One region of the Streptomyces sp. NPDC006655 genome, then DNA from elsewhere that is predicted to be linked to it. Evidence: predicted binding sites of a transcription regulator. Region 1 holds the regulator's gene; each other region holds the start of a gene.
The links. Region 1 encodes HrcA, which represses chaperone genes, less so after heat shock. Its sites were predicted from a motif close to TTNGCACTCNGNNNNNCNGAGTGCNAA; they were not measured.

Region 1 (10,216 bases):
AGCCCCGCGCCCCTTTACGTCGGCAGCACCGGCGGTGTTTTCGCGGGGCTGTTCTCCAATGCCTCCAGTGCGAGGCGGACGGCCTCGTCCAGTTGCGGGTCCCGCCCCGCGCCCCAGTCCTGGGGGGTCTGGACGACCTCCACGTCCGGGTCGACGCCGTGGTTCTCCACCCCCCAGCCGTAGCCCTCCAGCCAGAACGCGTACTTCGGCTGGGTGACCAGGGTGCCGTCGACCAGGCGGTAGCGGCTGTCGATGCCGATGACGCCGCCCCAGGTGCGGGTGCCGACCACCGGGCCGATCCCCAGGGCCTTGATCGCCGCGTTGACGATGTCGCCGTCCGAGCCGGAGAACTCGTTGGCGACGACCACGACCGGGCCGCGCGGCGCGTCCCGCGGGTAGCTCTGCGGGCGCATGCCGCGCGGCAGGTCCCAGCCGACGATGCGGCGGGCCAGTTTCTCCACCACGAGCTGGGAGGTGTGGCCGCCGCGGTTCTCGCGGACGTCCACGACGATGCCCTCGCGGGCCATCTCCACGCTCAGGTCACGGTGGATCTGGGCCCAGCCGGGCGCCTGCATGTCGGGGACGTGGAGGTAGCCGAGACGGCCACCGGACGAGGCGTGGACGTGGGCGCGGCGGTCGGCGACCCAGGCGTGGTAGCGCAGGGGCTCCTCGTCGAAGACGGGTACGACCACGGGGTGGCGCAGGTCGCCGCCGCCGGCCGGGGACACGGTCAGTTCGATCGCCTTGCCCGCGGTGCCGACCAGGAGCGGGCCGGGGCCGGTCACCGGGTCGACGGGACGGCCGGCGACGGCCACGATCGCGTCGCCGGGACGCACCGCGACGCCGGGCGCCGCCAGCGGGGAACGGGCGCCGGGGTCGGAGGTCTCGGTGGGCAGGATCCGGTCGATGCGCCAGCTGCCGTCCTCGTGCCGGGAGATGTCGGCGCCGAGCAGGCCCTGCCGGGCGCCGCCGCCGTGGCCGCTGCGCGGGGTGACGTAGGCGTGCGAGGTGCCGAGTTCGCCCTGCACCTCCCAGAGCAGGTCCACCAGGTCGTCGTGGGTGGCGCACCGGTCGACGAGCGGACGGTAGCGGTCGAGCACACCGGTCCAGTCGACACCGCCGAGGTCCGGCCGCCAGAACTGGTCGCGCATGATGCGGCCGGTCTCGTCGAACATCTGCCGCCACTCGGCGGCCGGGTCGACACTCGCCCGGATCCGGGTCAGGTCGACGGTGATGTTGGTGTCGCTGTCGTCGTCGCCCGAGGCGCGGCGGTCGCTGGGTACGACCCTGAGCTTGCCGTCGGCCCGGAGCAGGACGCGTTTGCCGTCACCGCTGACCTCGAAGCGGTCGGCGTCGGAGGCGAGGTACTCGATGCGCTGCTGGGCGAGGTCGTAGCGCTCCAGCTCGGTCTTGGGCGACGGGTCCTCGGGGTGGGCACGGGAGGCGCCGAGGACACCGCGCACCGGGTGGCGCAGCCACAGGACACCGTCCTTGGCGGCCCGCAGCCCGGAGTAGCGGCCGGCCTCCACCGGGAACGGCACGATCCGGTCGGCGAGGCCCTCCAGGTCGATGCGGGTGGCGGGGGTGCCCTCGGCGTCCGGGGTCTCGTCCTTGTCGGGGGTCTCGAAGGGGCGGCCGTGGCGCTGCGGGCCGAACGGCGAGGGGGTGGTGGCCGCGAGGGTGATCAGGTGCGGGCGGTCGCCGACCACGAAGGCCAGGTCGAAGACGTGCTCGTCGTAGACCGGGTCGAAGGAGCGGGTGGAGAGGAAGGCGAGGTGCTTGCCGTCGCGGGTGAAGACGGGGTCGTAGTCCCGGAACCGCAGCGGGGTGGCCTCGGTGACGGTGAGGTCGGTGGTGTGGGCGATGCGGAGCTGGCAGAGCCCGCCCGCGCCGGGGTGGGACCAGGCGAGCCAGCCGGAGTCGGGGGAGAACGCCAGCCCGGACACGTCGCCGTCCTCGCTGCGGTCGACCTCGCGGACCTCGCCCGTCTCGCGTTCGACGAGGAGCAGCCGGCCGTCGTGCGCGGCGACCGCGACCCGGCTGCCGTCGGGGGCGACGGCGAGGTCCAGGACCCGGCCGAGCTGTCCGACGGCGAGCCGGCGCGGGGTGGAGCCGGGGGCGAGGCCGGTGGCGGGCGCGAACTCCAGGGCGTCCTCGCCCTCGGCGTCCGTCACCCACACCACCCATTCCTCCGTGTCCGCGCGGAAGGTGACGGGCAGCCGGGCCCGCACCCCGGGCCGGGCGGCGAGGGCGCGCGCCGGACCGGACCGGTGGGTCACCCAGTGCACGCCGCCGCGCACCAGGACGGCGCTGCCGCGCCCGGTGTGGTCGGGCGAGGCGGAACCGAACCAGCGGGCCGCGTCGACCGGGTACGGCTGCCGGTCCACCCGCTGCCCGCCGAGCCGGACGTCCAGCGGGCGCGGCTCGGCGCCCTCCAGGTCGTCCAGGAGCCAGAGTTCACCGGCCGAGGCGTAGACGACCCGGGTGCCGTCGCTCGCCGCGTGCCGGGCGTAGAAGCCTCCCCCACTCTCGGCTTCGCTCGAGCGGGAGGTGCCCCCAAGGGGAGTGTGCCTGCGCAGGTCGGAGCCGTCGGCCAGGGAGGAGTACAACGCCCCGGTGCCCTCGTGGTCGGAGAGGAACGCGAGCCGGTCGCCGACCCATTCGGGGTACTCCAGGTTCCCGTCGAGTTCGGCGTGCAGCCGTACGAACTCGCCGTCGCCGTCCCGGTCGATCCACAGCTTCCCGGCCGTACCGCCCCGGTACCGCTTCCACCAGGCCGCCTCGCGGCCCATCGGCGCGGACAGCAGCACGGTGGCGGGCCCGTGGGCCACATGCCCGACCGGGCCGTACGGAAGGACGGTGGACGGTCCGCCGTCGAGCGGGACCGCGTGGGCCCAGCTGCGCCGGAGGCTGGACTGACCGTAGGTGGTGATCGCGAGGACCCGTCCGTCGTCGGTCCAGCCGCGCACCTGGGTACGGGAACTCCCCCAGTGCGTCAGGCGGGTCGAGGGACCGCCGTCGACGGGAGCGACGTGGATCTCGGGGGCGCCGTCGCGGGTGGAGGTCCAGGCGACCGTGGTGCCGTCGGGCGAGATGCGCGGCAGGGTCACCGGCACGTTGTCGGCGCTGACCCGCCAGGCCCGGCCGCCGTCGAGGGGCGCGAGCCACACGTCGTCCTCAGCGGTGAAGGCGATCAGATCGCCGTGGACGTGGGGAAATCGGAGGTAGGACCGCGGTCCTGTCGCTGCACCCTGAGTCACCCGCTCAGCCTATGCAGCGGGGTCCGTCCGCCGGGGCCGATTTCGATCACTTTCCCTGCACGGGCCAGCAGGTGGGGTCACCCTGGCACCAGATCGTCCTCGTCACGGTCACGGTGGGGCCGGGCCGCTGCCCGTAGGTGGGGGGCCGGTAGGTGCTGTACGCGGGGCCGGGCGTGGCGTCGCAGTTCCCGAGGCCGTTCACCCGGAACCACTCCTTGCCGCCGACCTTCGCGACGAGGTCGCCGCGCACACAGGCACCGCTGACCGCCTTGGTGACCCGGCCGGTGACGGTGATCGGCCGCCCGTCCTTGGTCCTGCCCTTGCAGTCGACGGAGACGACGGTGGTCTCGGACGCCGAGGGCGTCCTCGTCGCCGAGCCGGACGCGCCCGCCGTGCCGTAGCTGCCGGTGCAGGTGAGCCAACTGACGTCGACGTGCTGCCGTTTCAGCTCGGCGGTGGCCGTCTGGTCGGTGGTGTAGGCGACGGTCGCGGTGTTCAGGTCGCTCGGCCGACAGCCCACCAGGACGCCCGCGGCGACCACCGTGAGCCCCGCCACGGCCGCCGCCCTGCTGCCGCGCGGCCGGCGCCGAATCCGCCTCAAAGCCCCCATGGAGGGCAGCCTGCCACCGTCCCGGCCGTGGCGGTAGGGGGCTTACGGCCACTCAGTTGTTCGCAGCCGTCACCCTCAGGTGCGCAGCAGCAGCCACTCCTGGAGCTCCACCAGGTTCCCCTCCGGGTCCTTCAGGTGGGCGACCCGCATCCGCTGCGTCATCGGCGCCGGCCCGTGCACCAGGACCGCACCGCGTGAGGTGATCTGCTCGCAGTAGGCGTCCAGGTCGTCGACGCGCAGCACCACCAGCGAGCGGTGCCCGGTCGCCGCGTCCCCCAGTTCGTCCAGTGTCTCGGCCATCATCGCCCGGTCCTGCAGGGCGATCCCCGCGGACCCGGCGTGCGGACTGAACTTCTCGTACGGCCCCTCGCTCGCCGCCGACTGCGGCTTCAGCCCGAGCACGTCGGAGTAGAAGCGGTAGCAGGCGGCGAAGTCGGTGACCAGGAGCCGGACTTGGGCGAGTTCCACGGCGCGTTCCCCCAGGAGGTCGTGCGGGTGCGGTGCGGCTGTCGTGCGGGTCAGGACCACCGGCCGGTGCGGCCCAGCAGCAGGGCCGCGGCCGCGGTGCCGGCGGTCGACGTACGCATCACCGTAGGCCCCAGGGTGTACGCCCGCGCACCCGCCTCCTCGAACAGCGCCAACTCGTCCCGGGCCACGCCCCCTTCGGGCCCGACGACCAGCACGATCTCGCCCTCGGCGGGCAGTTCGGCGGTGGCGAGCGGCGCACTGTCGTGCTCGAAGTCGGAGTGGAGCACGGCGGCGAAGGCGGCGCCGGCGAGCAGCGCCGCGACCTGCTTGGTGGACGCCGTGTCCGCGACCTCGGGGAAGCGCACCCGGCGGGACTGCTTGCCGGCCTCGCGGGCGGTCGCCCGCCACTTGGCGAGCGACCTGAGCCCCCGGTCGCCCTTCCACTGGGTGATGCACCGGGCGGCCTGCCAGGGCACGATCGCGTCGACGCCGACCTCGGTCATGGTCTCCACGGCGACCTCCCCGCGGTCGCCCTTGGGCAGCGCCTGCACCACGGTGATCCGGGGCGCGGGCGCGGGCTCCTCGGTCACCGTGCCCAGGCGCACCACGAGCCGGTCCTTGCCCTCGGCGGCGACCACCTCGCACACGGCGTGGCGTCCGGCGCCGTCGGTGAGCACGACCTCCTCGCCGGCCTCCAGCCGCTTCACGGAGACCGCGTGCCGCCCCTCGGGGCCGTCCAGGACGTACTGGCCGCCGCCCTCCGCGAGGTCCGCGGGGAACCGCTCGACGACGAACACGGGCGCTGTCATCGCCCCTCCTCCTTGGTCGACAACGCTGTCGACGCGGCCGCGAGTTCCTCCGCGAGGGTCTCCACGAGCCGGCCGGCGGGCAGCTCCCGGGCCAGCCGGTGGCCCTGCCCGGCCCACAGCGCCATGCCCTGCGCGTCCCCGGCCCGGGCGGCGGCCTTGCGCAGCGGGGCGGTGAGGTGGTGGACCTCCGGGTAGGCGGCGGGCGCGTACGGGCCGTGCTCGCGCAGGAAACGGTTGACCAGGCCGCGGGCGGGCCGCCCGGAGAACGCCCGGGTCAGCTCGGTCCGCGTGAACAGCGGATCGGTCAGCGCCTGCTTGTGCAGGTCGGGGGCGCCGGACTCGGGGGTGGCCAGGAAGGCCGTGCCCAGCTGGGCGGCGCTCGCGCCCGCCGCGAGCACGGCCGCGATCTGGCTGCCGCGCATGATCCCGCCCGCGGCGACCACGGGCAGGCTCACGGTCTCCCGGATCTGGGCGACCAGGGCGAGCAGCCCGATCCCGGAGCCGTCGTTCTCGGGGACGTCCCGGTGGGTGCCCTGGTGACCGCCGGCCTCGACGCCCTGCGCGATCACCGCGTCCGCACCGGCCCGCTCGACGGCGAGGGCCTCCTCGGCCGTGGTCGCGGTGACGAGGGTGAAGGTGCCGGCCCGGCGCAGGGAGTCCAGGGCCTCGCGGCTCGGCACACCGAAGTGGAAGGAGGCCACCGCCACCGGGTTGTCGAGGAGGACGGCGAGTTTCGCGTCGTACCCGTCGTCCCGGCCGCTGTCCGGGTCACCGAGCTCGGTCCGGTACCAGGCGGCCTCACCGGCCAGCTGGTGCGCGTAGAGGTCCACGGCCCCAGAAGGGGGCGCGGCGTTGGCCGCTCCGGTGGAGCCGGTGCTTGCACCGGGGTACTCGGGCTGCGGCATGAAGAGGTTCACGCCGAAGGGACGGCCGGTCAGTCCCCGCAGTTGTTTGATCTCCTGGTACATCCCGTCGGCGGTCTTGTACCCGGCGGCCAGGAACCCCAGGCCGCCCGCCTCGGACACGGCGGCGGCGAGCTGCGGACCCGAGGCGCCGCCCGCCATGGGGGCCTGCACGATCGGAAAGCGGCAGAGATCGGTCAGTGCGGAGGACATGACGGCATGTTGTCACGTCCTCCGAACAAGACCGAATCGGCCGCCGCATTGGCACATGCCAGGAATGTCGCGGCCCGTCAGCGCCCGTTGAACGCGTCCTTCAGCCGGCTGAACAATCCCTGCTGCCCCGGCTGGAACTGCCCCGTCGGCCGCTCCTCTCCGCGCAGCTTCGCCAGCTCCCGCAGCAGCCGCTCCTGCTCCGGGTCGAGCTTGGTGGGAGTCGTCACCTCCACGTGGACGATCAGGTCGCCCCGGCCGCCGCCCCGCAGGTGCGTGACCCCGCGGCCGTGCAGCGGGATCGACTGCCCGGACTGCGTGCCCGGCCGGATGTCGACCTCCTCCAGCCCGTCCAGCGTCTCCAGCGGCACCTTCGTACCGAGGGACGCCGCCGTCATCGGGATGGTCACCGTGCAGTGCAGGTCGTCCCCGCGCCGCTGGAACGTGGAGTGCGGCAGCTCGTGGATCTCGACGTACAGGTCACCGGCGGGTCCGCCGCCCGGGCCGACCTCGCCCTCTCCGGCGAGCTGGATCCGGGTGCCGTTGTCGACACCCGCCGGGATCTTCACGGTCAGCGTCCGCCGCGACCGTACCCGTCCGTCACCGGCGCACTCGGGGCACGGCGTCGGCACGACCGTCCCGAAGCCCTGGCACTGCGGGCACGGCCGCGAGGTCATGACCTGGCCCAGGAACGACCGCGTCACCTGCGAGACCTCACCGCGGCCCCGGCACATGTCACACGTCTGGGCGGTGGTGCCCGGCGCCGCGCCCTCACCGTTGCAGGTGTTGCAGACGACCGCCGTGTCGACCTGGATGTCCTTGGTCGTGCCGAAGGCCGCCTCGTCGAGCTCGACCTCGATCCGGATCATCGCGTCCTGGCCGCGCCGCGTCCGCGACCTCGGACCGCGCTGCGACGCCGTGCCGAAGAACGCGTCCATGATGTCCGAGAAGTTCCCGAACCCGCCGGCGCCGAAGCCGCCCGCGCCCCCGCCGCCGCTCTGCGACAGCGGGTCCCCGCCGAGGTCGTAGACCTGCTTCTTCTGCGGGTCGGAGAGCACCTCGTAGGCGGCGTTGATCTCCTTGAACCGCTCCTGGGTCTTCGGATCCGGGTTGACGTCCGGGTGCAGCTCGCGCGCGAGCCGGCGGAAGGCCTTCTTGATCTCTTCCTGCGACGCGTCGCGGCGCACGCCGAGAACGGCGTAGTAGTCCGTGGCCACTTACGACTCCGCCAGGATCTGTCCGACGTACCGTGCCACCGCTCTTACCGCTCCCATCGTTCCCGGGTAATCCATGCGGGTCGGTCCGACCACGCCGAGCTTGGCGAGTGCCTCGCCGCCCGAACCGTAACCGACCGACACCACGGACGTGGAGTTGAGTCCCTCGTGGGCGTTCTCGTGACCGATGCGCACGGTCATGCCCGAATCCCCCGCCTCGCCCATGAGCTTGAGGAGCACCACGTGCTCCTCAAGAGCCTCCAGGACGGGCCGGATCATGAGGGGAAAGTCATGTCCGAAGCGGGTGAGATTGGCGGTACCGCCGATCACCAGCCGCTCCTCGTTCTCCTCGACGAGCGTCTCCAGCAGGGTGGAGAGCACCGCCGCGACCGTACCGCGGTCCTCGGCCTCGAAGGCGTCCGGCAGGTCCTCCACCAGCCGGGGCACGTCCGAGAACCGGCGGCCCGCGACCCGGCTGTTCAGCCGCGCCCGCAGATCCGCCAGGGACGCCTCCCCGAACGGCGCCGGACAGTCGACCAGCCGCTGCTCGACCCGCCCGGTGTCCGTGATCAGCACCAGCATCAGCCGCGCGGGGGCGAGCGCGAGCAGTTCCACGTGCCGCACGGTCGACCGCGTCAGCGACGGGTACTGCACCACGGCCACCTGCCGCGTCAGCTGGGCCAGCAGCCGGACCGTCCGCGCCACGACGTCGTCGAGGTCGACGGCGCCGTCGAGGAAGTTCTGGATGGCCCGCCGCTCGGGCGCGGTCATCGGCTTGACACCGGCCAGCTTGTCGACGAACAGCCGGTAGCCCTTGTCGGTGGGGATCCGCCCCGCACTGGTGTGCGGCTGGGCGATGTACCCCTCGTCCTCCAGGGCGGCCATGTCGTTGCGGACGGTCGCCGGCGAGACACCGAGGTTGTGCCGTTCGGTCAGCGCCTTCGAACCCACCGGCTCCTCGGTGCCGACGTAGTCCTGGACGATGGCGCGCAACACCTGGAGCCTGCGTTCACTCAGCATCCCGCGCCACACCTCCAGAAAGTCGTCCCCGCGGCCTTTCGGGTCTTTCGTCTGGCACTCTGCGAGCCCGAGTGCCAGCGTCCCCGGCCCAGTGTACGGCCGTCGGGTACCGACTGGGCAAGGTCGGTACGGGGACGGTACGGACCCGCCGCGTTCTGCGGCTAGCGTCGCGGTATGACGGTGACTTGGGAAGAGCTGGGCTGGGAGCGGCTGGCCGAAGGGGTCGGCCGGTGCCGGCTGCCCGGCTGGGACTGCACGGCGGGGCTGGTCCTCGGGGCGGGTACGGCCCTCATGGTGGACGCCGGGTCGAGCCTCGCGGAGGGCGCGCGGTTGCGCACCCAGGCGCAGGCGCTCGCCGACCGCCGTGTGACCCATCTCGCGCTCACCCATCCCCATTTCGATCACGTCCTCGGGGCGGCGGCGTTCGCGGGCGCGGACCTGTACGCGGCGGTGGGCGCGGAGGCCGTCCTCGCCCACGACCGTGAGGGGCTGCGCCTGGACGCGGTACGGGGCGGCCTGCCCGCCTCGGAGGCCGAGGACGCGGCGGACGCCCTGCCCGCGCCCCGCCACCCGGTCTCCGGCGAGTGGACCCTCGACCTGGGCGGCGGCCGCCAGGCCCTGCTCGCCAACGTGGGCCCCGGCCACACCGCCCACGACCTCGTGGTCCTCGTCCCCGGCGACCCCGAGGTGGTGTTCTGCGGCGACCTCGTGGAGGAGTCCGGCGACCCGCAGGCCGGCCCCGACGCCGTACCCGCGCGCTGGCCCGCGGCCCTGGACCGCCTGCTGGCCCTCGGAGGTGACCGCGCCCTGTACGTCCCCGGTCACGGAGCGGTGGTCGACGCGGCGTTCGTACGGGCCCAACGCGACGCCCTGGCGGCGCGTTTCGGCGTGTCGTAGGCACACCCGACCCGCTTCTCCTATCGTCATCCGAATGCGCCAGTACTCCGCCGACCTGACCCCGCCGTGGAAGAAGCCGAAGCCGGTGCCCGAGGTGGCCGCCGAACCCGGCCTGGTGGTGGAGGAACCCGGCACGGGCTTCTGCGGCGCGGTGATCCGCTGCGAGGCGGGCACGGTCACCCTGGAGGACCGCTTCGGCAAGCACCGCGTCTTCCCGCTGGAGCCGCGCGGCTTCCTCCTGGAGGGCCGGGTGGTCACCCTCGTACGGCCCTCCGCCGGGGGCCCGGCACGCCCCTCCCGTACCGCCTCCGGCTCGGTCGCGGTCCCCGGCGCCCGCGCGCGTGTCGCCCGCGCGGGCCGCATCTACGTGGAGGGCCGCCACGACGCGGAACTGGTCGAGAAGGTGTGGGGCGACGACCTGCGCATCGAGGGCGTGGTCGTGGAGTACCTGGGGGGCGTCGACGACCTGCCGTCGATCGTGACCGAATTCGCACCGGGCCCGGACGCCCGGCTGGGGGTGCTCGTGGACCACCTGGTGCCGGGCACGAAGGAGTGGCGCATCGCCCAGTCGGTGACCGGGGAGCACGCCCTGGTGGTCGGCCACCCGTACATCGACATCTGGGAGGCGGTGAAACCGGCGTCCCTGGGGATCGACGCCTGGCCCCGCGTCCCGCACGGCCAGGACTGGAAGACGGGCGTGTGCCGGGCGCTGGGCTGGCCCTCGGACAACACGGGCGCGGTGTGGCAGGCGATCCTCGCGCGCGTGGGCTCCTACAAGGACCTGGAGCCGGAACTGCTGGGACGCGTGGAGGAACTGATCGACTTC
Region 2 (10,216 bases), on a different contig from region 1:
GCTCCTGGTCCGTCACGAAGTACGGCGACAGGTAGCCCTTGTCGAAGGCCATGCCCTCGGTGAAGTCCAGCTCCAGACCGAAGGTGTTGGACTCCTCGACGGTGATGACACCGTCCTTGCCGACCTTGTCCATCGCCTCGGCGATGAGCTCGCCGACCTGCTGGTCCTGGGCGGACAGCGCGGCGACGGCGGCGATGTCGGACTTCTCGTCGATCGGGCGGGCCGACGCGAGCAGGTCCTCGGAGACGGCGGCGACGGCGGCGTCGATGCCCTTCTTCAGGGCGGCCGGGGAGGCACCGGCGGCGACGTTCTTCAGGCCCTCGCGGACCAGCGCCTGGGCCAGCACGGTGGCGGTGGTCGTACCGTCACCCGCGATGTCGTTGGTCTTGGTCGCCACCTCCTTCACCAGCTGCGCGCCGAGGTTCTCGTACGGGTCGTCGAGCTCGACCTCACGGGCGATCGTGACACCGTCGTTGGTGATGGTGGGGGCGCCGAACTTCTTGTCGATGACGACGTTGCGGCCCTTGGGGCCGATCGTCACCTTCACCGTGTCGGCAAGCTTGTTGACGCCGCGCTCAAGGGCGCGACGGGCGTCCTCGTCGAACTTCAGGATCTTCGCCATGGCAGCGGGAGCCCTCTCGGAATTCTCGGGTGAACAAGACTGCGCCCCGGGCGCCCGGCTTCTTAAAGGATCGCGGGAACCAGGGGCGCAGCTTCAAACGGATTCAAGCGGAGTGCTTGAGGTGGTAAGTCGCAGGCTTACTTCTCGATGATCGCGAGCACGTCGCGAGCCGAGAGGACGAGGTACTCGTCGCCGTTGTACTTCACCTCGGTGCCGCCGTACTTGCTGTAGAGCACGACGTCGCCGACCTTGACGTCGAGCGGCAGGCGCTCGCCGTTCTCGAAACGGCCCGGGCCCACGGCGAGGACGGCGCCCTCCTGGGGCTTCTCCTTCGCGGTGTCCGGGATGACCAGGCCGGAGGCCGTGGTCTGCTCGGCGTCGAGCGGCTGGACCACGATGCGGTCCTCAAGCGGCTTGATGGCAACCTTGGAGCTGGCGGTCGTCACGATCCGACCTCCCCCTTCGGAGATCTCACGGGGTTAACTGTCTGAGGTGGCGACCAGGTGGATCCGTCGTCGCGGGTGCCGGACCTGCCCGTCGCGTTGTTGGCACTCTCATCTGCCGAGTGCCAGAGCCGAGACTATGACCGCGATTAGCACTCGGTCAAGCGGAGTGCCAATGACGTCCGGCGCGGCGTCGTAAATTCGACGTCTCGCGCCCTTCAGAGGTAGTCCTCCAGCCGTCCCACCGTCAGGCCGCTCGCCTGGACCCGGCGCAGCAGCCGGGCCGTGCGCTCCCTCAGGGCCGGCCCCATGGCCTCGTCGGGGCCCACCAGGATGATGTCGCCGGGACGCAGCTGCCTGTCCTTGCTCCGGTAGGTGATGCCGTCCGGGGTCATCGCCGCCCGCCACAGGACCACCGCCGTCACCCCGCAGTCGGCCGCCGCGCGCAGGGTGGTGCGGTCGTAGGTGCCGTAGGGCGGGCGGAAGAGGCGGGGGCGGATGCCGAAGCGGGACTTCAGCTTCTCCTGCTGGCCGCAGATCTCGGCGCGCTGGCCGGCGTAGGGCAGGCCGGGCATGGCCGGGTGGTCGAGGGTGTGGTTCTGGACGCTGGCGCCGACGGACTGGAGGCGGGCGAAGTGGCCGTAGCCGGGGCCGACCACGCTGTCCGTGAGGAACAGGCTGACCGGGAGGCGCAGTTCGCGGACCATGTCCACGAAGCGGGGGTCCTTCTCGGCGCCGTCGTCGTAGGTGAGGAAGACGACCCGGTCGGTGGTGGCGACGTGGTCGACGACCGGGGGCAGGGCCGCCCGGAAGGAGAGCGGGTGGGACGGGGGGCGCGGGGCCGGGGAGAGCGGGGCGCTCAGGCCCCAGCGGCGGTACGGCTGGGCGCCGGCCGGGCCGTGCGGCCGTACCCGGTCGGCCGCTTTCCTGCCCAGCCGTTCGATGGGGTCGACGGACGGCGCGCAGGCCGCCAGGAGGAGGGCGGCGGTCAGCAACGCGGCCGTCGCCCTCGGTCGGCTCACAGGTAGTCCTCCAGGCGCGCCACCGCGTAGCCGTCCCGGGTGACCTTGTTCAGAAAGCGGCGCATGTCGTCGACCATCGTGCCGTCCCAGTCGTCCCGGCCCCGGAAGTGGGTGAGCACGATGTCGCCGGGGTGCAGGCTGCGGTCCCACTCGCGGTACTCCCAGTGGTCGACGAACACCTCCTCGTCCCAGATCGGCGCGTACTTGATGCCGCAGGCCTTGGCGGCGCGCAGGGTGTCGCCGTTGTAGTTGCCGTAGGGCGGGCGGAAGACCGTCGGCGCCCTGCCGAACTGCTTCTTCATGATCGTCTGCATGCCGCAGATCTCGTGCTTCTGCTCGTCGTAGGACAGACCCGGCAGGTAGGGGTGGGTCAGGGTGTGGTTGTTGAGGGTGTGGCCCTCGGCCTGCATGGTGCGGAAGAACCCGTAGTCGTCCTTGACCAGGTAGTTGCTGAGGAACGCCGAGTACGGGATCTTCAGCTCGCTCATCATCCGCAGGAAGTCCGGGTCCTTGTTGGCGCCGTCGTCGATGGTGAGGAAGACGACCTTCTGCCGGGTCGGGATCGTGGTGAAGACCGGCGGCAGGTCGTCCTCCACCTGGCCGTCCACCTCGAATCCGTCGCGAGCGGTGATCCTCGGCTTGTGCGTCGGCGGGGCCGGGGGCCGCAGCGGGACCGCGTCCAGGCCCCAGCGCCGGGCGGCGGCGACCAGGGCGGCGTGGGAGTCGGGGGCGGGGGCGGGGGCCGCCGGGTGGGCCTGCCGGCCGGCGGCGGGGCGGACGTCGGGGCTCTCCCCGGTCCCGGCGCAGCCGCACACGACGGCACCGGCGCAGAGGGCGAATACGGAGAGCAGGACCGCGCTCGTCCGCCCTCCACCCCTCTTCGACCTATTTTTGTCATTTTGTACGACTGCTCGCATGGCGTCGGATCCTTCCAGGCCCCCGCCCGGAACCGGGGCAGACACCGCCGTCGGAGGCGAACCATCCACCGACTGGCCGACAATGACCCGGTGAACGACCTCCTCTCCCCCCTCCTCACCCCCGAGGGCCGTGCCCTCCTCGACGAGGTCCGCGGCACCGCGCCCGCCGACGAACTCGCGGTGGCCACCCGGTTGCGCCGCGGGCACCCGGCCGAGCTGGTGTCGGCGGCGCTCGCGCAGGCACGGCTGCGGCAGCGGGCGGCGGCGAAGTTCGGGGACGCGGACGCGGAGCGCATGTTCTTCACCCCGAACGGGGTCGAGCAGTCGACGCGGGCGAGTGTCGCGTCGTACCGGGCCCGGCGGCTGACGGCGCTCGGGGTGACCTCGGTCGCCGACCTGTGCTGCGGGATCGGGGGGGACGCGATCGCCCTCGCGCGGGCCGGGATCCGGGTGCTCGCCGTGGACCGGGACCCGGTGACGGCGGCCACCGCCCGCGCCAACGCCGAGGCGCTCGGGCTCGCGGACCTGATCGAGGTCCGGGAGGCCGACGTCACGGAGGTGGACACGGCCGGCTGTGACGCCGTGTTCGTCGACCCGGGCCGCCGCGGCGGGCGTGGCCGCATCTTCGACCCGGAGGCGTACTCGCCGCCGCTGTCCTGGGCTGTCGCGGCGGCCTCGACGGCGCGGGTGGCGGCGTTGAAGATCGCCCCCGGCGTCCCGCACGAGGCGGTGCCGGCGGACGCCGAGGCCGAGTGGATCTCGGACGCGGGTGACGTGAAGGAGGCGGTCCTGTGGTTCGGGACGGAGCCGGGGGCGGTGCGCGCCACCCTCCTGCCCGGCCCGCGCACCCTGCTCGGGCGCGGCCTCCCCGACCCCGCCGTCCGTCCCGTCGGCCGCTACCTGTACGAGCCCGACGGCGCCGTCATCCGTGCCCACCTGGTCGCCGAGGTGGCCGCGGACCTGGACGGCGGCCTGGTCGACCCGACGATCGCGTACGTCACGGCCGACGAACTCCGTGCCACCGACTACGCGACGCCGTACGAGATCACCGACCGGCTCCCCTTCAACGTGAAGAAGCTGAAGGCGCTGCTGCGGGAGCGCGAGGTGGGGAACCTGACCGTGAAGAAGCGCGGGTCGGCCGTGGAGCCGGAGGAGCTGCGCAGGAAGGTCAAGCCGCAGGGCCCGAACGCGGCGACCGTGTTCCTGACCCGGGTGGCGGGAGCCCCGACCATGCTGCTGGGCCGACCGGTGCGGTCCTGAGCGGTGTGCCGCGATTGCCGTCGAGCGTCCACCGCACCGTCGTGGCTGGTCGCGCAGTTCCCCGCGCCCCTGAAGGGGCGCGGGGGGTACCCCCCGGCCGAAGGCCGGCTAGCGCCCTCGTGCCCGTCGCAGCAGCAGCTCGCGTTCACGCTCGTTGCGGGCCAGGTCCGCCGCGCGTTCGAACTCCGTACGGGCCTCGGTCGTGCGGCCGAGGCGGGCGAGCAGGTCGCCGCGCACGCTCGGCAGCAGGTGGTAGTCGCGCAGGGCGGGTTCGGCCGTCAGCGCGTCCACGATCGCGAGGGCCTGCTCCGGACCCTCCGCCATCGACACGGCCACCGCGCGGTTCAGCTCGACGACCGGGGACGGGGACCGGGCGGCGAGCAGCCGGTACAGGGTGGCGATGGCCGGCCAGTCGGTCTCCTCGTAGGTGTACGCGTGCGCGTGGCAGGCCGCGATGGCCGCCTGGAGGGCGTACGGGCCGGGAGCGCCCGTCGCGGTGGCGTCCGCGCGGGCCAGGGCCCGGATGCCGCGCGCGATGAGCATGCGGTTCCAGCGGCGGCGGTTCTGGTCCCTGAGCAGGACCGGCGCGCCGTCGGGTCCGGTGCGGGCGGCGGCCCGGGAGGACTGGAACTCCAGGAGCGCGGTCAGGGCGTGCACCTCCGGCTCCTTCGGCATCAGGCCGGACAGCACACGGGCCAGCCGCAGCGCGTCCTCGCACAGCGAAGGGCGCAGCCAGTCGTCGCCCGCCGTGGCCGCGTACCCCTCGTTGTAGATCAGGTAGATGACGTCCAGGACCGAGCCGAGCCGGGCCTCGCGGTCGGGTCCGTACGGCACCTCGAAGGCGACGTTCTTCGTCGCCAGGGTGCGCTTGGCACGGACGACGCGCTGGGCGACCGTCGGCTCGGGGACGAGGAAGGCACGGGCGATCTCGGCCGTGCTCAGGCCGCCGAGCAGGCGCAGGGTGAGAGCCGTGCGGGCCTCGGGCGACAGCACGGGGTGGCAGGCGGTGAAGACCAGGCGGAGCAGGTCGTCGTCGATGTCGTCCGGGTCGGCGGGCTCCTCGGGCGGGACGGCGGTCTGCGCGCCGCGGCCGATCTCCGCGAGCTTGCGGGCGTAGTTCTCGCGGCGCCGGACCAGGTCGACGGCGCGGTGGCGGGCGGTGGCCATGAGCCAGGCGCCCGGGTTGTCGGGCACGCCGTCCCGGGGCCACTGCTCCAGGGCCGCGACCAGCGCGTCCTGGGCCAGCTCCTCCGCGATGCCGACGTCCCGGACGATCCGGGCGGCGCCGGCGATCACGCGGGGCGACTCCAGCCGGAAGACGGTCTCGATGGCGTGGCGGGCGTCGGCCTCGGCGGGGGGCTGTGTGCTCACAGCCCCCCATGCAACACCCACCGCCGGTCGTACGCCAGGACGGTCAGCCCTCGGCGATCTCCCGCACCTCGCAGGTCACCGTCCAGAACTCCTCGTGGACCTTCAGGAACCGCTTGGTCCACTCCAGGGCCTCGGCCTTGTCCTTGCACTGCATGATCGCGTAGCCGCCGACGACCTCCTTGGACTCGGTGAACGGCCCGTCGGTGACGGAGATCTTCCCGCCCTCCCAGTGGACGCGGGTGCCGTCGGCGGTGGGCGTCAGCCCGGCGGTGTCGAGCATCACGCCGGCCTTGGTGATCTCCTCGATCAGCTCGCCCATCCGCTGCATCAGCTCCTGGCTGGGGCCCTCGGCGGGGGCGGAGTTCTCGTCGATCCGCACGAGCGACAGGTAACGGGGCATGGTGACTCCTCGGGGTCGGGCGGCAGGGCGTTTCCCTGCCTCTCACCCTTGCGTCGAACGGCCCGTCCGCGGATCGACACGCCCGCGGGATTTCCCCGTGGTTTTTTTCCGGTCCCGGTCAGCCCCGTCCCGGCGCTACCGCAACGACTCCCACAGCTCGCTCGCCGCGGGCTCCTTCGCGATCACCCGGTTGGGGTCGGAGGGCGCGGTCACCACGGGCATCATCACGGTCTCGACGTGCTCGGAGGTCAGCCCCTTCAGGCTCTGTCCGAGGCGCATCAGCTCGGTCAGCGAGTCCAGGCCGGTGTCGGTGGTGAGGGACGCGGTGACGGCGTCGGCGACCTCGTAGAGCTTGGCCGGGTCGCCGAGGAGGCTGATGGAGGCCATCTGGTCGAGGAGGGCCTTGACCAGTTTCTGCTGGAGGCCTATCCGGCCGAGGTCGCTGCCGTCGCCTATGCCGTGCCGGGTGCGGGCGAGCGCCAGGGCCGTCCTGCCGTCGAGGTGGTGGGTGCCCTTCTTCAGGTGCAGGTGGCTGTCGTCGTCGTCGATGTCCTGGCCGGTGGTGACGGTGACCCCGCCGAGCGCGTCCACCAGCTTCGCGAAGCCCGAGAAGTCGATCTCCAGGTAGTGGTCCATCCGGACACCGGTGATCGACTCGACCGTCTTCACCGCGCACACCGCCCCGCCCACCGAGTAGGCGCTGTTGAACATCGAGTCGTGGACGACGGCCGTCGAGCCGCCGTGCGGCAGCGGGCAGGAGGGGCGGGTGACCAGGGTGTCGCGCGGGATGCTGACGACGGTGGCCGAGGTCCGGCCGGCGTCGATGTGCACCACCATCGCGGTGTCGGACCGGGCGCCCGAACTGCTGCCCCCGCCGAGCTTCTCGTTCTCCTTGCCGCTGCGCGAGTCCGAGCCCAGCACCAGGATGTTCACCGAGCCGGTGGGCAGCGGGGACGCGGACGCGGCGGCCGTCGGTGCCGTGACCGCCCTCGCCGGCCGGTCGTCCCCGAGCGCGCTGTTGATGTCGACGCTCTTGATGTTGTCGTTGAGGTGCACGTAGACCCACCCCGCGGCCGCGATGGCGAGCGTCATGGCGCCCGCCAGGGTGAGACCGACGATCTTGAGTGTTCTCGACCGCCGGCCCACCCGTCTGACCGCGTCGTCCTGCTCCTCGTGTCCCGTCACAGGCAGGAACGTAAGTCCGAATTATTAGGGGAGTGTTAGTGGAAGCGCAGTGAAGGGGATTTCTTCGGAAAATCTCACGCTTCTCAGTCCCTGCTCACCCAAGGGTCACCGTGGGCACGGGATTGCTGCCGCTCCAGGACGCGTTGAACCCGAAGGTGGCCGAACTCCCGTCCGGGACCGTCCCGTTGTAGGAGGCGTTCGCACAGGACACGGCCGCCCCCGACTGGGTGCAGGTGGCGTTCCAGGCCTGCGTGATCTGCTGTCCGGCACCGTAGGTCCAGTTCACCTTCCAGGACGACAGCGAGGCGCCCGAGCAGGAGACGGTCACCTGGCCCGTGAACCCGTTGCCCCACTGGCTGCCGACGCTGTAGGCGGCGGTGCAGGCCCCCGTCGGCGGTGGTGTGGTCGTGGTCCCGCCGAGCGCCTCCGCGATGCCGTAGTACGCCGGTTTCGGCACGTAGTCGGCGTCGTACGGAGTCGCCGCCCCGTACCCCGGGAACGTGCTGTCCACCCAGGAGTCGGAGTCGGCGAAGCCCCACACGGTGACGTCGACGCAGCGGCTCACGGCCACGCACGCGGCCACCACCGACGTGAAGTCGGCCTTCTGCTGGGCGAGTTTGGTGCTGTCGGAGGGCAGCGCCATCCGGATGTCCAGCTCGGTGAGCGCCACGTCGACGCCCAGGTCGGCGAAGCGCTGGATGTTCTGCTGGAGCGTGGCCGGCACCTGGCCGAGGATCAGGTGCGCCTGCAGGCCCACCCCGTCGATCGGGACGCCCGCCGCCTTCAGCGACCTGACCAGGTTGTACAGGGCGGTGCTCTTCGCGTTGACGCCCTCGACGTTGTAGTCGTTGATGTACAGCTTGGCGGCCGGGTCGGCCGCGTGCGCCCAGGTCAGGGCGTTGGCGATGTAGCCGGAGCCGAGGCCGTCGGACCAGATCGTGGACCGGTAGCTGCCGTCCTCGTTGAAGGGCTCGTTGACGACGTCCCAGGCGGCGATCTTCCCCTTGTAGCGGCCGACCTCGGTGCTGATGTGGTTCTGCAGCAGGCTGCCGAGCTGGGCGGGGGTCCAGGTGCCGTTCGTCAGCCAGCTGGGGTTCTGGCTGTGCCAGACCAGGGTGTGGCCGCGCACCTGCTGGTGGTGGGCCTGGGCGAAGGCGACGATCTGGTCCGCCTCGGTCCAGTTGAAGGTGCCCTGGGCGGGCTCGACCGTCTCCCACTTCATGGCGTTGCCCGGGGTCAGCGAGCTGAACTGGCTGCCGGCGAGGTCCCCGTAGGCACCGGTGAGCTTGGAGCCGGTGACCGCGGTGCCGATCAGCTTGCCCTTGGCGGCCGCGAGGTCGCGCAGCGGGGTGTCGGCGGCGTGCGCCGCGGGCGCCGTGAACAGCAGGGCGGCGCCGGTGACGAGTGCCGCCAGGGACAAGCCTGTTCTCAGAGATCTCATCCAGAAGCCTCCGAAAGTTTCGGTCGTACAACCGATTGGCTTCGGAGGAGTGTGGGGGCGCACGCACCACCCGTCAACACGTCGACTTCCGGCCAGGGACGCCTCAGCCGGACGCGGGGGGCGCCGTGCTGGACCGCACCACCAGACTGGTCGCCAGCTCCACCCGGGTCGCGGTCGTGGCCTCCTGCGCGCGCCCCATCTCCAGCACCAGCCGCGCCGCCGCCTCGGCCATCTCGGTCAGCGGCTGCCGTACGGTCGTCAGCGGCGGCCCCACCCAGCGGGCCACCGGCAGATCGTCGAACCCGACGATGCTCACGTCCTCCGGGATGCGCAGCCCCAGCTCGCGCGCGGCCTCGTACAGCCCGAGCGCCTGGAGGTCGTTGCCGGTGAAGACCGCGGTGGGCCGGTCGGGCATCCGCAGCAGCTCCAGGCCGAGCCGGTAGCCGGCGTCGTGGTGGAAGTCGCCTGCCTTGACCAGCCCCTGGTCCACGGGGAGCCCGGCGGTCTCCAGCGCGGCCCGGTACCCGTCCACCCGGGCCCTGCTGCACATCATCCGGGACGGTCCGCTGATCGCGCCGATGCGCCGGTGGCCCAGCTCGACGAGGTGCCGGGTGGCGGCCAGCCCGCCCTGCCAGTTGGTGGCCCCGATGGACGGCACGTCCGGCCCGGGGTCGCCCGCCGGGTCCATCACCACGAACGGGATGGACCGGCTCAGCAGCAGCGCCCGCTGCGACTCGTCCAGCCCCGACAGCACCAGCACCACCCCGTGCGGCCGACGCGCCGCCACCTGGTCCGCCCAGGTCCGCCCGGGGGTGAGCCGCCCGGCGGACTCGGAGAGGACGACGCTCAGGCCCGCGTCCCGGGCCACGTTCTCCACCCCTCGGATGACCTCCATCGCCCAGGCGCTCTCCAGCTCGTGGAAGACCAGGTCGATCAGCGGGGAACGGGAGGCCTCGGCGCGCCGCCGCCGGTAGCCGTAGGCGCGCAGCAGTTCCTCGACCCGGGTGCGGGTCGCCGGGGCGACGTCGGCGCGCCCGTTGAGGACCTTCGAAACAGTCGGAGCGGACACGCCGGCCTCGCGGGCGATTTCGGCGAGCGTCGCCGTCTGCGTTTCTGCGGGCTTCGAAGGCGTCATGCCCGCGATCGTATCCCCGCGCTCCCCCTTGACGAAGACCTGAGCACGCCATAGGTTCCCGGAACATTCGGTGTGTGGTACGAAACATTCGTAGCAGCGTTCCAGCAGGAGCCCGCAGAAAGCGAAGACGGGAGTTTCATGACCACCGCTCCTTGGCGAGACCCCGCACTGCCCGCCGCGACCCGCGTCGACGACCTCCTCTCCCGGATGACCCTGGAGGAGAGGACCGCCCAGCTCTACGGCGTGTGGGTGGGCGCCGCCACGGACGGCGACGGAGTCGCCCCGCTGCAACGCGAGATGACCGCCGACTACGACTGGGAGGAGCTGATCACGCTCGGCCTCGGCCAGCTGACCCGTTCCTTCGGCACCGCCCCGGTGGCCCCGGCGCTGGGCGCGCGAGCACTGGCCCGCGCCCAGCGC
Region 3 (10,216 bases), on a different contig from region 1:
CGACCTGGACACCGCCGTCGGCGTGAACCTGGACATGTGGCTGCGCGGGCCGGCCCGCGGCTGGGACGACGTCGCCGACGGACTGGCCGACCGGCTCCGCGGCCCGCTGCGCACGTCGCTGGTGAACCAGGACGTGGTGGGCGAGTACTCCCAGGGCCCCACGACCGGCGATCTCGCCGGCATCCGCGTGCCCACCCTGGTGGGGATCGGCAAGCTCGACGTCACCGACTTCCAGGACATCGCCCGCCACTACGCCGCCGGGATCCCCGGCGCCACGCTGGTCGAGTTCCCCACCGCCGCGCACCTGATCGCACTGGACGCACCCACCGAACTCATCGCGGCACTGGGCCCGTTCCTCGCCCGTTGAGGGCTGCCGGGACCGCCCGCGGGACACTCGTCGGTCACCGGCCTCCCCCAGCCTCCGGCCAGGAGGCACCCCACCGCGCCGTCCGCCGCGGCAGCGACCGCCCGGCCACGGCACCCCCGCCCCGCGGCCGGACACACCAGCCCTCGCCCGCCGAGCGCCCCGCGGCTCGGGACCCGCTCCCCGCCTGTCAGGGGCTTGGGGCCGGGCCCGGGTACGGCGAAGGGCGGCACCCCCTGTCGAACAGGGGGCGCCGCCCTCGGTGCTGCGCGGGAGCTGCCGAGCCGTCAGGCTCAGAAGTCCATGTCACCGCCCGGCATGCCGCCCGGGGCGGCCGCGGCGGCCTTCTCCGGCTTGTCGGCGATGACGGCCTCGGTGGTGAGGAACAGCGCGGCGATGGAGGCGGCGTTCTGCAGGGCGGAACGCGTCACCTTCGCCGGGTCGATGATGCCCTCGGCGACCAGGTCGACGTACTCACCGGTCGCGGCGTTCAGGCCGTGACCCGGGGTGAGGTTGCGGACCTTCTCCACCACGACGCCACCCTCGAGGCCGGCGTTGACGGCGATCTGCTTGAGCGGGGCCTCCAGGGCGAGCTTCACGGCCTGCGCGCCGGTCGCCTCGTCACCCTCCAGCTCCAGCTTCTCGAAGACCTGGGAGGCCTGGAGCAGGGCCACGCCACCACCGGCGACGATGCCCTCCTCGACGGCCGCCTTCGCGTTGCGCACGGCGTCCTCGATGCGGTGCTTGCGCTCCTTGAGCTCGACCTCGGTCGCGGCACCGGCCTTGATGACGGCGACGCCACCGGCGAGCTTGGCCAGGCGCTCCTGGAGCTTCTCGCGGTCGTAGTCCGAGTCGGACTGCTCGATCTCGGCGCGGATCTGGTTGACCCGGCCCTGCACCTGCTCGGTGGAGCCGGCGCCGTCGACGATGGTGGTCTCGTCCTTGGTGATGACGACCTTGCGGGCGCGGCCCAGCAGGTCGAGGGTCGTGTTCTCGAGCTTGAGACCGACCTCCTCGGAGATGACCTCGCCGCCGGTGAGGATGGCGATGTCGTTCAGCATCGCCTTGCGGCGGTCGCCGAAGCCCGGGGCCTTGACGGCGACGGACTTGAAGGTGCCGCGGATCTTGTTGACGACCAGGGTCGACAGGGCCTCGCCCTCGACGTCCTCGGCGATGATCAGCAGCGGCTTGCCCGACTGCATGACCTTCTCCAGGAGCGGGAGCAGGTCCTTGACGGAGCCGATCTTGGAGTTGGCGATCAGGATGTACGGGTCGTCGAGGGACGCCTCCATACGCTCCATGTCGGTGGCGAAGTACGCCGAGATGTAGCCCTTGTCGAAGCGCATACCCTCGGTGAGCTCCAGCTCCAGACCGAAGGTCTGGGACTCCTCGACGGTGATGACGCCTTCCTTGCCGACCTTGTCCATCGCCTCGGCGATGAGCTCGCCGATCTGGGTGTCGGCGGCGGAGATGGAGGCCGTGGAGGCGATCTGCTCCTTGGTCTCGACATCCTTGGCCTGCTCGAGCAGGGCACCGGAGACGGCCTCGACGGCCTTCTCGATACCGCGCTTGAGGGCCATCGGGTTGGCGCCGGCGGCTACGTTGCGCAGGCCCTCCTTGACCAGGGCCTGGGCGAGAACGGTCGCGGTGGTCGTACCGTCACCGGCGACGTCGTCCGTCTTCTTGGCGACTTCCTTGACCAGCTCGGCGCCGATCTTCTCGTACGGGTCCTCGAGCTCGATCTCCTTGGCGATGGAGACACCATCGTTGGTGATCGTGGGGGCGCCCCACTTCTTCTCGAGGACGACGTTGCGGCCCTTGGGGCCGAGCGTCACCTTGACGGCGTCCGCGAGCTGGTTCATGCCGCGCTCGAGGCCGCGCCGCGCCTCCTCGTCGAACGCGATGATCTTGGCCATGTGAAGTGGTCCCTCCAGGACTGGGGGTGAGTCTTCGAGGACCGCGCCCGCGCCCGCGACGGACGGCTCGCCGACCCGTGGGTTCCTTGCCCCACCCGGCCTGCGGGCCTCACCGACCCGGTCCTTCTTTGTCACTCTCACCTTCAGAGTGCTAACGCAATGATTAGCACTCGGCCTAGGCGAGTGCAAGCGCCTCCCGGGTATCGGGCGGCGCGCTCAGCCGCCCGCGAACACCCGGGCGGCGACCTCCGGGGGCACAGGGCGGCGCCCTCCGGGGCACGGCGAAGGGCCCGCCCCCCGACGGGAGCGGGCCCTTCCTGGTGTGTGCCGTTTCAGGCGGTGACGCGAACCATGTCGGCCTGCGGGCCCTTCTGGCCCTGCGAGATCTCGAACTCGACCCGCTGGCCCTCTTCCAGGGTGCGGTAGCCGTCCATCTGAATCGCGCTGTAGTGGACGAACACGTCCGCACCACCGTCGACCGCGATGAAGCCGTACCCCTTCTCCGCGTTGAACCATTTGACGGTGCCCTGAGCCATGCCTAACTCCCCTATTACTGGCCCTTGCACAGATCCACACTTCGCGGATCCGGGTCAGACCTCACCCCCCATTGGTTGGGGGCGTGCGCCGGAACGCGTCGACCGCGGCTGAATGTATCTGTCCAACTGCCGTCTGCAACAGGTCAATCGGACGAGAATTCTGGGTGGGAAGGGTCCGGAATGTAGCGAGAATTCGGTCGAATTCAGGGCAAGTCGGGCCCCATAAAAGCCACGAAAGCCGCATATGACCCGCACACTTTGGCTACTTCTTGGCAGGCCCGCGGTATCCAATAACAGGGCCCGCGCCCCGGTGATCGGGACCGTGTTCCCCAACTGTACCGCGCTCAACCACACAGAATTGCCCCCTCCGCTTCTCTCGCGGAGGGGGCAATCCCATTCACAACCGGTGATGCCTGTTACCGAAGGTAATGTTCGGTCATTCGGCCATCAGGTCAGGCGGGCCGGGGGGCTCAGCCGCCGGCGACGGCCGGGATGATGGAGACGCCGGCGCCGTCCGGCGTGACCGTCTCCAGACCCTGCTCGAATCGCACGTCGTCGTCATTGACGTACACATTGACGAACCGGCGCAGCTTGCCCTGGTCGTCGAGGACGCGGGCGGCGATCCCGGTGTGGTTCTTCTCCAGGTCGGCGATGACCTCGCCGAGGTTGGCGCCTTCCGCGGCGACCTCGGCCCGGCCGCCGGTGTAGGTACGCAGGATGGTGGGGATGCGAACGGTGACGCTCACTGTCTAGACCTCCGGTCCGGGCAACGCCCTGGTTTTCTGCGGTCGGCTCAGGCGAGCCCGGCCTCGTGGAAAGACTCGAGATTCGGGCGGATGGTCGCGGTGAGTCCCGTACCCGCCACCGCGTCCAGCGTCTTCAGTCCGTCACCCGTGTTGAGGACGACGATCGACTTCGCCGGATCGATGAGCCCGTTCTCGATGAGCTTCCGGGTGACGCCGACCGTCACCCCGCCCGCGGTCTCGGCGAAGATGCCCTCGGTCCGCGCGAGCAGCTTGATGGCGTCGACGACCTGCTCGTCGTCGACGTCCTCCACCGCGCCGCCGGTGCGCCGGGCGATGTCGAGGACGTACGGGCCGTCGGCCGGGTTGCCGATGGCGAGGGACTTGGCGATGGTGTTCGGCTTCTGCGGCCGCACCACGTCGTGCCCCGCCTTGTACGCGGTCGACACCGGCGAGCAGCCCTCCGCCTGCGCACCGAAGATCTTGTACGGCTTGTCCTCGACGAGTCCGAGCTTGATCAGCTCCTGCAACCCCTTGTCGATCTTCGTGAGCTGGGAGCCGGAGGCGATCGGGACGACCAGCTGGTCCGGGAGCCGCCAGCCGAGCTGCTCGCAGATCTCGTACGCGAGCGTCTTGGAGCCCTCGGCGTAGTACGGCCGCAGGTTGACGTTGACGAAGCCCCAGCCCTCGCCGGCCGGGTCGCCGATCAGCTCGGAGCAGAAGCGGTTCACGTCGTCGTAGTTGCCCTCGATGCCGACGAGCTCGCCGCCGTAGATCGCGGCCATGACGACCTTGCCCTGCTCCAGGTCGTGCGGGATGAACACGCAGGAGCGGAAGCCGGCCCGGGCCGCGGCGGCCCCGACGGCGCCGGCCAGGTTGCCGGTGGAGGAGCAGGAGAGCGTGGTGTAGCCGAAGGCACGGGCGGCCTCGACGGCCTGGGCGACGACGCGGTCCTTGAAGGAGTGCGTCGGGTTGCCCGAGTCGTCCTTCACGTACAGCCCGCCGGTGACGCCGAGCTCCTTGGCCAGGTTGTCGGCCTGGACGAGCTTGGTCCAGCCCGGGTTGATGTTCGGCTTGGTCGCCACGTCCGCGGGGACCGGCAGCAGCGGCGCGTAGCGCCAGATGTTCGCGGGTCCCGCCTCGATCCGCTTGCGGAGCTCCTCGGTGTCGTAGCCCGAGAAGTCGTACGCGATCTCCAGCGGGCCGAAACACTCCTCGCAGGCGAACACCGGGCCGAGCGGCACGCGGTGGCCGCACTCCCGGCAGGACAGCGCGGTGGCGGGGCCGAGGTCTACGGTCTCCGGGGAATCGGTTGCAACAGTCTGCGCAGCCATGTGAGGCGAGGCCCTTTCTCCTCATCTTCCTCACGACGCATCTCGCCGTGAGACGGATTTGGCACCTTCCCTAGCCGGGAGCCTCGCTGTGAACACGAGACCGACTGGAGGGTTGCCGGGGCTTCATCGGGCCGTTTCCCTCTGCCCCTCTGGATGAGCTGTATTCGGTTGTCAACGCACGGTGACCCCAGGACATGCGATGGTCACCCGCGTTGTTCAAGACTGTAACCGAAGGCCAGGACAGTTGAGATAGTCGTCCGTACCGCGAGATGGATCACACCCCGCAGTGTGACCGTGACAGTGAGGAGCCGCTGACTGTGCTGGAAGAAGTCGAGCGCTGGCTGGCCACCCGCTCCTGGTCCGTGACCGACCGTCCGCTGCACCGGATACTCGCCGCCAAGCAGCGCACCGGTCAGTCCGTCTCCGTCGTGCTGCCCGCGCTCAACGAGGAGGAGACGGTCGGCGACATCGTCGCGGTCATCCGTCACGACCTGATGCGGCAGGTGCCGCTGGTCGACGAGATCGTGGTCGTCGACTCCGGGTCCACCGACCGCACGGCGGCGGTGGCCGCGGCGGCGGGCGCCCGGGTCGTCCACCGGGACACGATTCTCCCCCGCATCCCCGCCGTCCCCGGCAAGGGCGAGGTCCTGTGGCGCTCCCTGCTCGTCACCGGCGGGGACGTCGTCTGCTTCGTCGACGCCGACCTGAAGGACTTCTCCTCCGACTTCGTCACCGGCATCGTCGGCCCGCTGCTGACCGACCCGGACGTGCACCTGGTCAAGGCGATGTACGACCGCCCGCTCGCCGGCGCCACGGGCCAGGGCGGCCGGGTCACCGAGCTGATGGCCCGCCCCCTGCTGAACATGCACTGGCCGCAGCTGGCCGGGTTCGTGCAGCCGCTCGGCGGCGAGTACGCGGCCCGCCGCACCCTGCTGGAACAGCTCCCCTTCCCGGTCGGCTACGGCGTGGAGCTGGGCATGCTGGTGGACGCCCTGCACCTGGTCGGCCTGGACGCGCTCGCCCAGGTGGACGTCGGGGTGCGCAAGCACCGCCACCAGGACGGCCAGGCCCTCGGCCGGATGTCCGCCGCGATCTACCGCACGGCGCAGCTGCGGCTGGCCCGCGGCCATCTGATCCGCCCGTCCCTGACCCAGTTCGAACGCGGCGAGGACGGCTTCGAGCCCCGCACCTACTCCGTGGACACGGAGGAACGCCCGCCGATGGTGGAGATCGCGGAGTACGCCGACCGCCGGGTGGCCTGACCTGGTACACGTTCGCCCGTCGTGGCGTGACCGTACGTTTGAGCGTTTACAAGCCGGGCTAGGTTGAGGCGTATGGCTTCCCCCATGGCTTACACCGGCAGTGCAGAGGTGCTGGTCGCGTCGAACCGCGGCCCGGTTTCGTACGAGTTCCGTCCGGACGACGCGGACGGCGCGCTCCGTGCCAAACGGGGCGGCGGCGGGCTGGTCTCGGGGCTCTCGGCGATCGGGCCGGACGCGAACGCGGTGTGGGTGTGCGCCGCGCTGAGCGACGGTGACCGCGAGGCGGTCCGGCGGGCCGGGGGCGGCCCGCTGCCGGCGGCGGACACCGGGGGCCAGCGGGTCCGGATGCTCGACATCGATCCGGGCGTGTTCTCGGACGCGTACAACGGCATCGCCAACTCGGTGCTGTGGTTCGTCCACCACATGCTCTACCAGACCCCGCTGGAACCGGTCTTCGACGCGGAGTTCCGGCGCCAGTGGGAGTCGTACCGGGCCTACAACCACGCGTTCGCCGAGGCGCTGGCCGAGGAGGCGGGCGACGGCGCGGTGGTGGTCATCCAGGACTACCACCTGGCGCTCGCGCCCCGGATGCTGCGACAGCTGCGGCCCGACCTGCGGATCGGCCACTTCTCGCACACCCCGTGGGCGCCGCCGGACTACTTCCGGCTGCTCCCCGACGACATCGCGGCGGAGCTGCTGAGCGGGATCCTCGGCGCCGACCACGCCGCGTTCCTGACCCGCCGCTGGGCCGACGCGTTCGTGGCCTGCTGTCACACGGTGCTGGGCCCGGGGATCCCCTCCTCGTCGGACACCCGGATCGGGGTGCACGGCCTGGGCGCCGACGCCGACTTCCTGCGCGAGCGCGCCCACCAGCGGGACGTGGACGAGCGGATGGCGGCCCTCCGGGAGGAGATCGGGGAGGGCCGCAAGACCATCGTCCGGGTCGACCGCACCGAGCTGTCGAAGAACATCGTGCGCGGGCTGCTCGCCTACCGGCAGCTGCTCGACGACCGTCCCGAGTGGCGGGAGCGGGTGGTGCACGTCGCGTTCGCCTACCCCTCGCGGCAGGACCTCGCCGTGTACCGGGACTACACGGCCGAGGTGCAGCGGGTCGCGGACGAGATCAACTCCGCGTACGGGACGGCGGGCTGGACGCCGGTGGTGCTGCACGTCAAGGACGACTTCGCGCGCTCGCTGGCGGCGTACCGGCTGGCCGACGTGGCCCTGGTGAACCCCATCCGGGACGGCATGAACCTGGTCGCGAAGGAGATCCCGGTGGTGTCGGACGAGGGGTGCGCGCTGGTGCTCTCGCGGGAGGCGGGGGCGTACGAGGAGCTGGGCGAGGACGCGGTGGTGGTGAATCCCTACGACATCGGGGGGACCGCTGCCGCCTTGCAGGAGGCGTTGACGATGCGGGCGGAGGAGCGGGCGGAGCGGTGCAAGCGGCTGGCTGCCGCGGCGACCGCGTTGCCTCCTGCGGCTTGGTTCCTTGAGCAGTTGGGGGCGTTGGGCGGGTAGTTCGTCGGGTGCGGGTCTGTGGGGGCTGGTCGCGCAGTTCCTCCCCCAGCCTTCGGCCGGGGGGACCCCCAGCGCCCCTTACGGGGCGCTCAACTGAGCCAAGTCGTTCAGTAGCCGTACGACGCCCTCCGGGCCGTTCACCACCAGGTCTGCTCGGTCGGCTAGGTCGGTCACCTCCTCGCTGCCGCTGCACACCAGGAGGCCCGGGACGCCCTCCTCGCGGAGTTTCTGCACCGCGGCGAAGGCCGGGATGTCGCCCAGGTCGTCGCCCGCGTAGAGGACCGCGCCCGCGCCGATCTCCTTCGCGAACTCGCGGAGCGCCACCCCCTTGTCCATGCCCGGGGGGCGGAGTTCCAGGACCAGGCGGCCCGGTTCGACGATCAGGGCGTGCCGGGTGGCCAGGTCGGTGAGGGGGGCGCGGAGGGCTTCGAAGGTGGCCTGGGGATCGTCGGCCCGGCGGGTGTGGACGGCCACCGCGAACCCCTTCTCCTCGATCCAGGTGCCGTGCGCGGCGCCGACGCGGTCGAGGAGGGCGGGGAGTTCGGCGCGGACGGCCGCGATGCCGGGGTGCGGGGGCGGGGCGGTGAGTTCGCCGGTGGCCGCGTCCCAGCGTTCGGCGCCGTAGTGGCCGAGGACGACCAGGTGCTCCAGACCGGGGATGTCGGCGAAGCCGCCGTGGCGGACGGCGACCTCGGCCGGGCGGCCGGTGATCACGGCGACGGCGGCCACCTTCGGCGCGAGGGCCGACAGGGCCGCCGCGGCGTCCGGGTGGGCCCGCGCCTGCTGGGGGTCGGCGACGATCGGCGCGAGCGTCCCGTCGAAGTCGAGCCCGACGAGGGCGGTGCGGGGCCGCGCGAGCAGCGCTTCGAGTCCCTCGCGACCGGCGGGGGTGCGTGGCGTCGGGAGGGGTTCCGTGGCGTGGGGGTCCGTGCTGTGGTTGCCCATACGGCTGACAGTATCCGAGCGTCCTCGTTTCAAGCGTCCCGAAGATCCCCTGTGACCGTCAGCGCTCCCCGCGCCGCGTCTCCCGCACTCTGCGCAGCCGGTTCACCGTCACCGGGTCGTGGGCCAGTGCCCGCTCGTCGTCGAGGAGGGCGTTGAGGAGCTGGTAGTAGCGCACCGGCGCCAGATCCAGCTCCTCCCGTATCGCCCGCTCCTTCGCGCCGGGGCTGGGGAAGCCCCGGCGTTCCAGGGCGAGGATCGTCAGCTCGCGTGCGCCCAGTTCTTGCCGGTCCATGCCGAGAACCGTACGCGCTCAGCCGGTCGTGGCCGTCGTACGGCTGTCCGCGAGGGCCGCCTCGGCCTGGATCTGCGTGAGCACGCTGGTCGGGTTGCCGGACGGGCTGACCGCCGTGCCGATCTGCTTCTTGATGTCGGCGCTGACGGCCGCCCAGGACGTCTTGCCCGCCGGGTACAGCTGGGAGGTCGGCAGCTGCTCCAGGAAGGGGCGCAGCTGCTTGTCCTGGGCCTGGCCGGAGTCGGCCATCGTCTGGGACGCGGACGTGGTGACGGGCAGCAGACCGTACTCGCGGGAGAAGTCGAGGACGTTCTTCTCGCTGTAGACGTAGTTCAGGAAGTCGCCGGCCTGCTTGGCGTGGCCGTTCTGCTTGAACGCCGCCATCCAGTCGGTGACGCCCATGGAGGAGGTGGGGGTGGTCTGGCCGGCGCGGGCCGGCATGGCGACCGTGCCGAACTTCACGCCCTTCTTCTCGGCCTGCTTGATCAGGGTGGGGTGGCCGTTGAGCATGCCGACCTGGCCGTCGGCGAACGCGGCGAACGCGGTCGCGCGGTTCAGTTTGCCGGGGGCGGTCGGGCCGGTCAGCCCCTTGCCGACCAGTTCGTCCTTGAGCCAGGTGAGGGTGTCGATGTTCTGCGAGGAGTCGATCGTGTACGTGCCGGTGTCGTCGGTGTAGCCGCTGCCCCCGCTGAGCAGCCACTGCATGGTCTCCGCCTGCGCCTCCTCGGGGCCCAGCGGCAGCGCGTACGGGTACTTCACGCCGTGTGCCTTGAGCGCCTCGGCGTCGGCCGCCAGTTCCGTCCAGGTGGTGGGCGGGGTGAGGCCGGCTTCGGAGAAGAGCGTCTTGTTGTAGAAGAGGACGCGCGTGGACGCGGCGAAGGGGATGCCGTACTGCGCGTGGTTCCACTGGCCCGCCTCGGCGAGCTGGGACGGGAAGTCGGCCTGTACCGGGATGGAGAGCAGGTCACCGGCCTCGTACAGCTTGCCGGCCGCCGCGTAGTCGGCGTACGCGCCGATCTGGGCCAGGTCGGGGGCCTTGTCGGCGGCGACCATGTCCTTGACCTTGCGGTCGACGTCGTTCCACGAGTAGACGGTGACGTCGATCTTCACGCCGGAGTGCGTGGCCTCGTACGCCGCCGCCAGCTTGTCCCAGTACTTCTGGGAGCTGTTGGCGGCGGAGTCCCCGTAGTCGGCGGCGACGAGTCTGAGGGTGACCTCCGAGGATCCGGTCGTCCCACAGCCACCGAGAACCGCCGTCATGCCCAGAGCGGACACCACCGCGGTCATTCCTGCCTTACGCCGCCGC

Region 2: groES (co-chaperone GroES) is a predicted target of HrcA. The motif match lies at 1,215-1,241, and genes of this name have one in related genera.
Region 3: groL (chaperonin GroEL) is a predicted target of HrcA. The motif match lies at 2,444-2,470, and genes of this name have one in related genera.

Annotation. Positions count from the first base shown of each region.
Region 1 is NZ_JBEYJU010000006.1:78,477-88,692, reverse strand. Features, by position in the region: gene AB0958_RS05230 (S41 family peptidase) at 15-3,260, opposite strand; gene AB0958_RS05225 (hypothetical protein) at 3,307-3,870, opposite strand; gene AB0958_RS05220 (VOC family protein) at 3,946-4,338, opposite strand; gene AB0958_RS05215 (16S rRNA (uracil(1498)-N(3))-methyltransferase) at 4,389-5,147, opposite strand; gene AB0958_RS05210 (nitronate monooxygenase) at 5,144-6,262, opposite strand; gene dnaJ (molecular chaperone DnaJ) at 6,340-7,476, opposite strand; gene hrcA (heat-inducible transcriptional repressor HrcA) at 7,477-8,493, opposite strand; gene AB0958_RS05195 (MBL fold metallo-hydrolase) at 8,668-9,390, shown strand; gene AB0958_RS05190 (DUF3097 domain-containing protein) at 9,425-10,216, shown strand, end outside.
Region 2 is NZ_JBEYJU010000111.1:9,661-19,876, forward strand. Features, by position in the region: gene groL (chaperonin GroEL) at 1-622, opposite strand, end outside; gene groES (co-chaperone GroES) at 760-1,068, opposite strand; gene AB0958_RS38280 (polysaccharide deacetylase family protein) at 1,284-2,087, opposite strand; gene AB0958_RS38285 (polysaccharide deacetylase family protein) at 2,084-3,004, opposite strand; gene AB0958_RS38290 (class I SAM-dependent methyltransferase) at 3,095-4,264, shown strand; gene AB0958_RS38295 (RNA polymerase sigma factor) at 4,373-5,635, opposite strand; gene AB0958_RS38300 (YciI family protein) at 5,679-6,035, opposite strand; gene AB0958_RS38305 (LCP family protein) at 6,171-7,220, opposite strand; gene AB0958_RS38310 (endo-1,4-beta-xylanase) at 7,315-8,661, opposite strand; gene AB0958_RS38315 (LacI family DNA-binding transcriptional regulator) at 8,765-9,796, opposite strand; gene AB0958_RS38320 (glycoside hydrolase family 3 N-terminal domain-containing protein) at 9,935-10,216, shown strand, end outside.
Region 3 is NZ_JBEYJU010000073.1:21,095-31,310, reverse strand. Features, by position in the region: gene AB0958_RS32180 (alpha/beta hydrolase) at 1-367, shown strand, start outside; gene groL (chaperonin GroEL) at 658-2,280, opposite strand; gene AB0958_RS32170 (cold-shock protein) at 2,613-2,816, opposite strand; gene AB0958_RS32165 (MoaD/ThiS family protein) at 3,287-3,562, opposite strand; gene thrC (threonine synthase) at 3,610-4,893, opposite strand; SAM riboswitch class I at 4,912-5,053, opposite strand; gene AB0958_RS32155 (glucosyl-3-phosphoglycerate synthase) at 5,211-6,155, shown strand; gene AB0958_RS32150 (trehalose-6-phosphate synthase) at 6,240-7,673, shown strand; gene otsB (trehalose-phosphatase) at 7,752-8,618, opposite strand; gene AB0958_RS32140 (DUF3263 domain-containing protein) at 8,677-8,910, opposite strand; gene AB0958_RS32135 (extracellular solute-binding protein) at 8,929-10,197, opposite strand.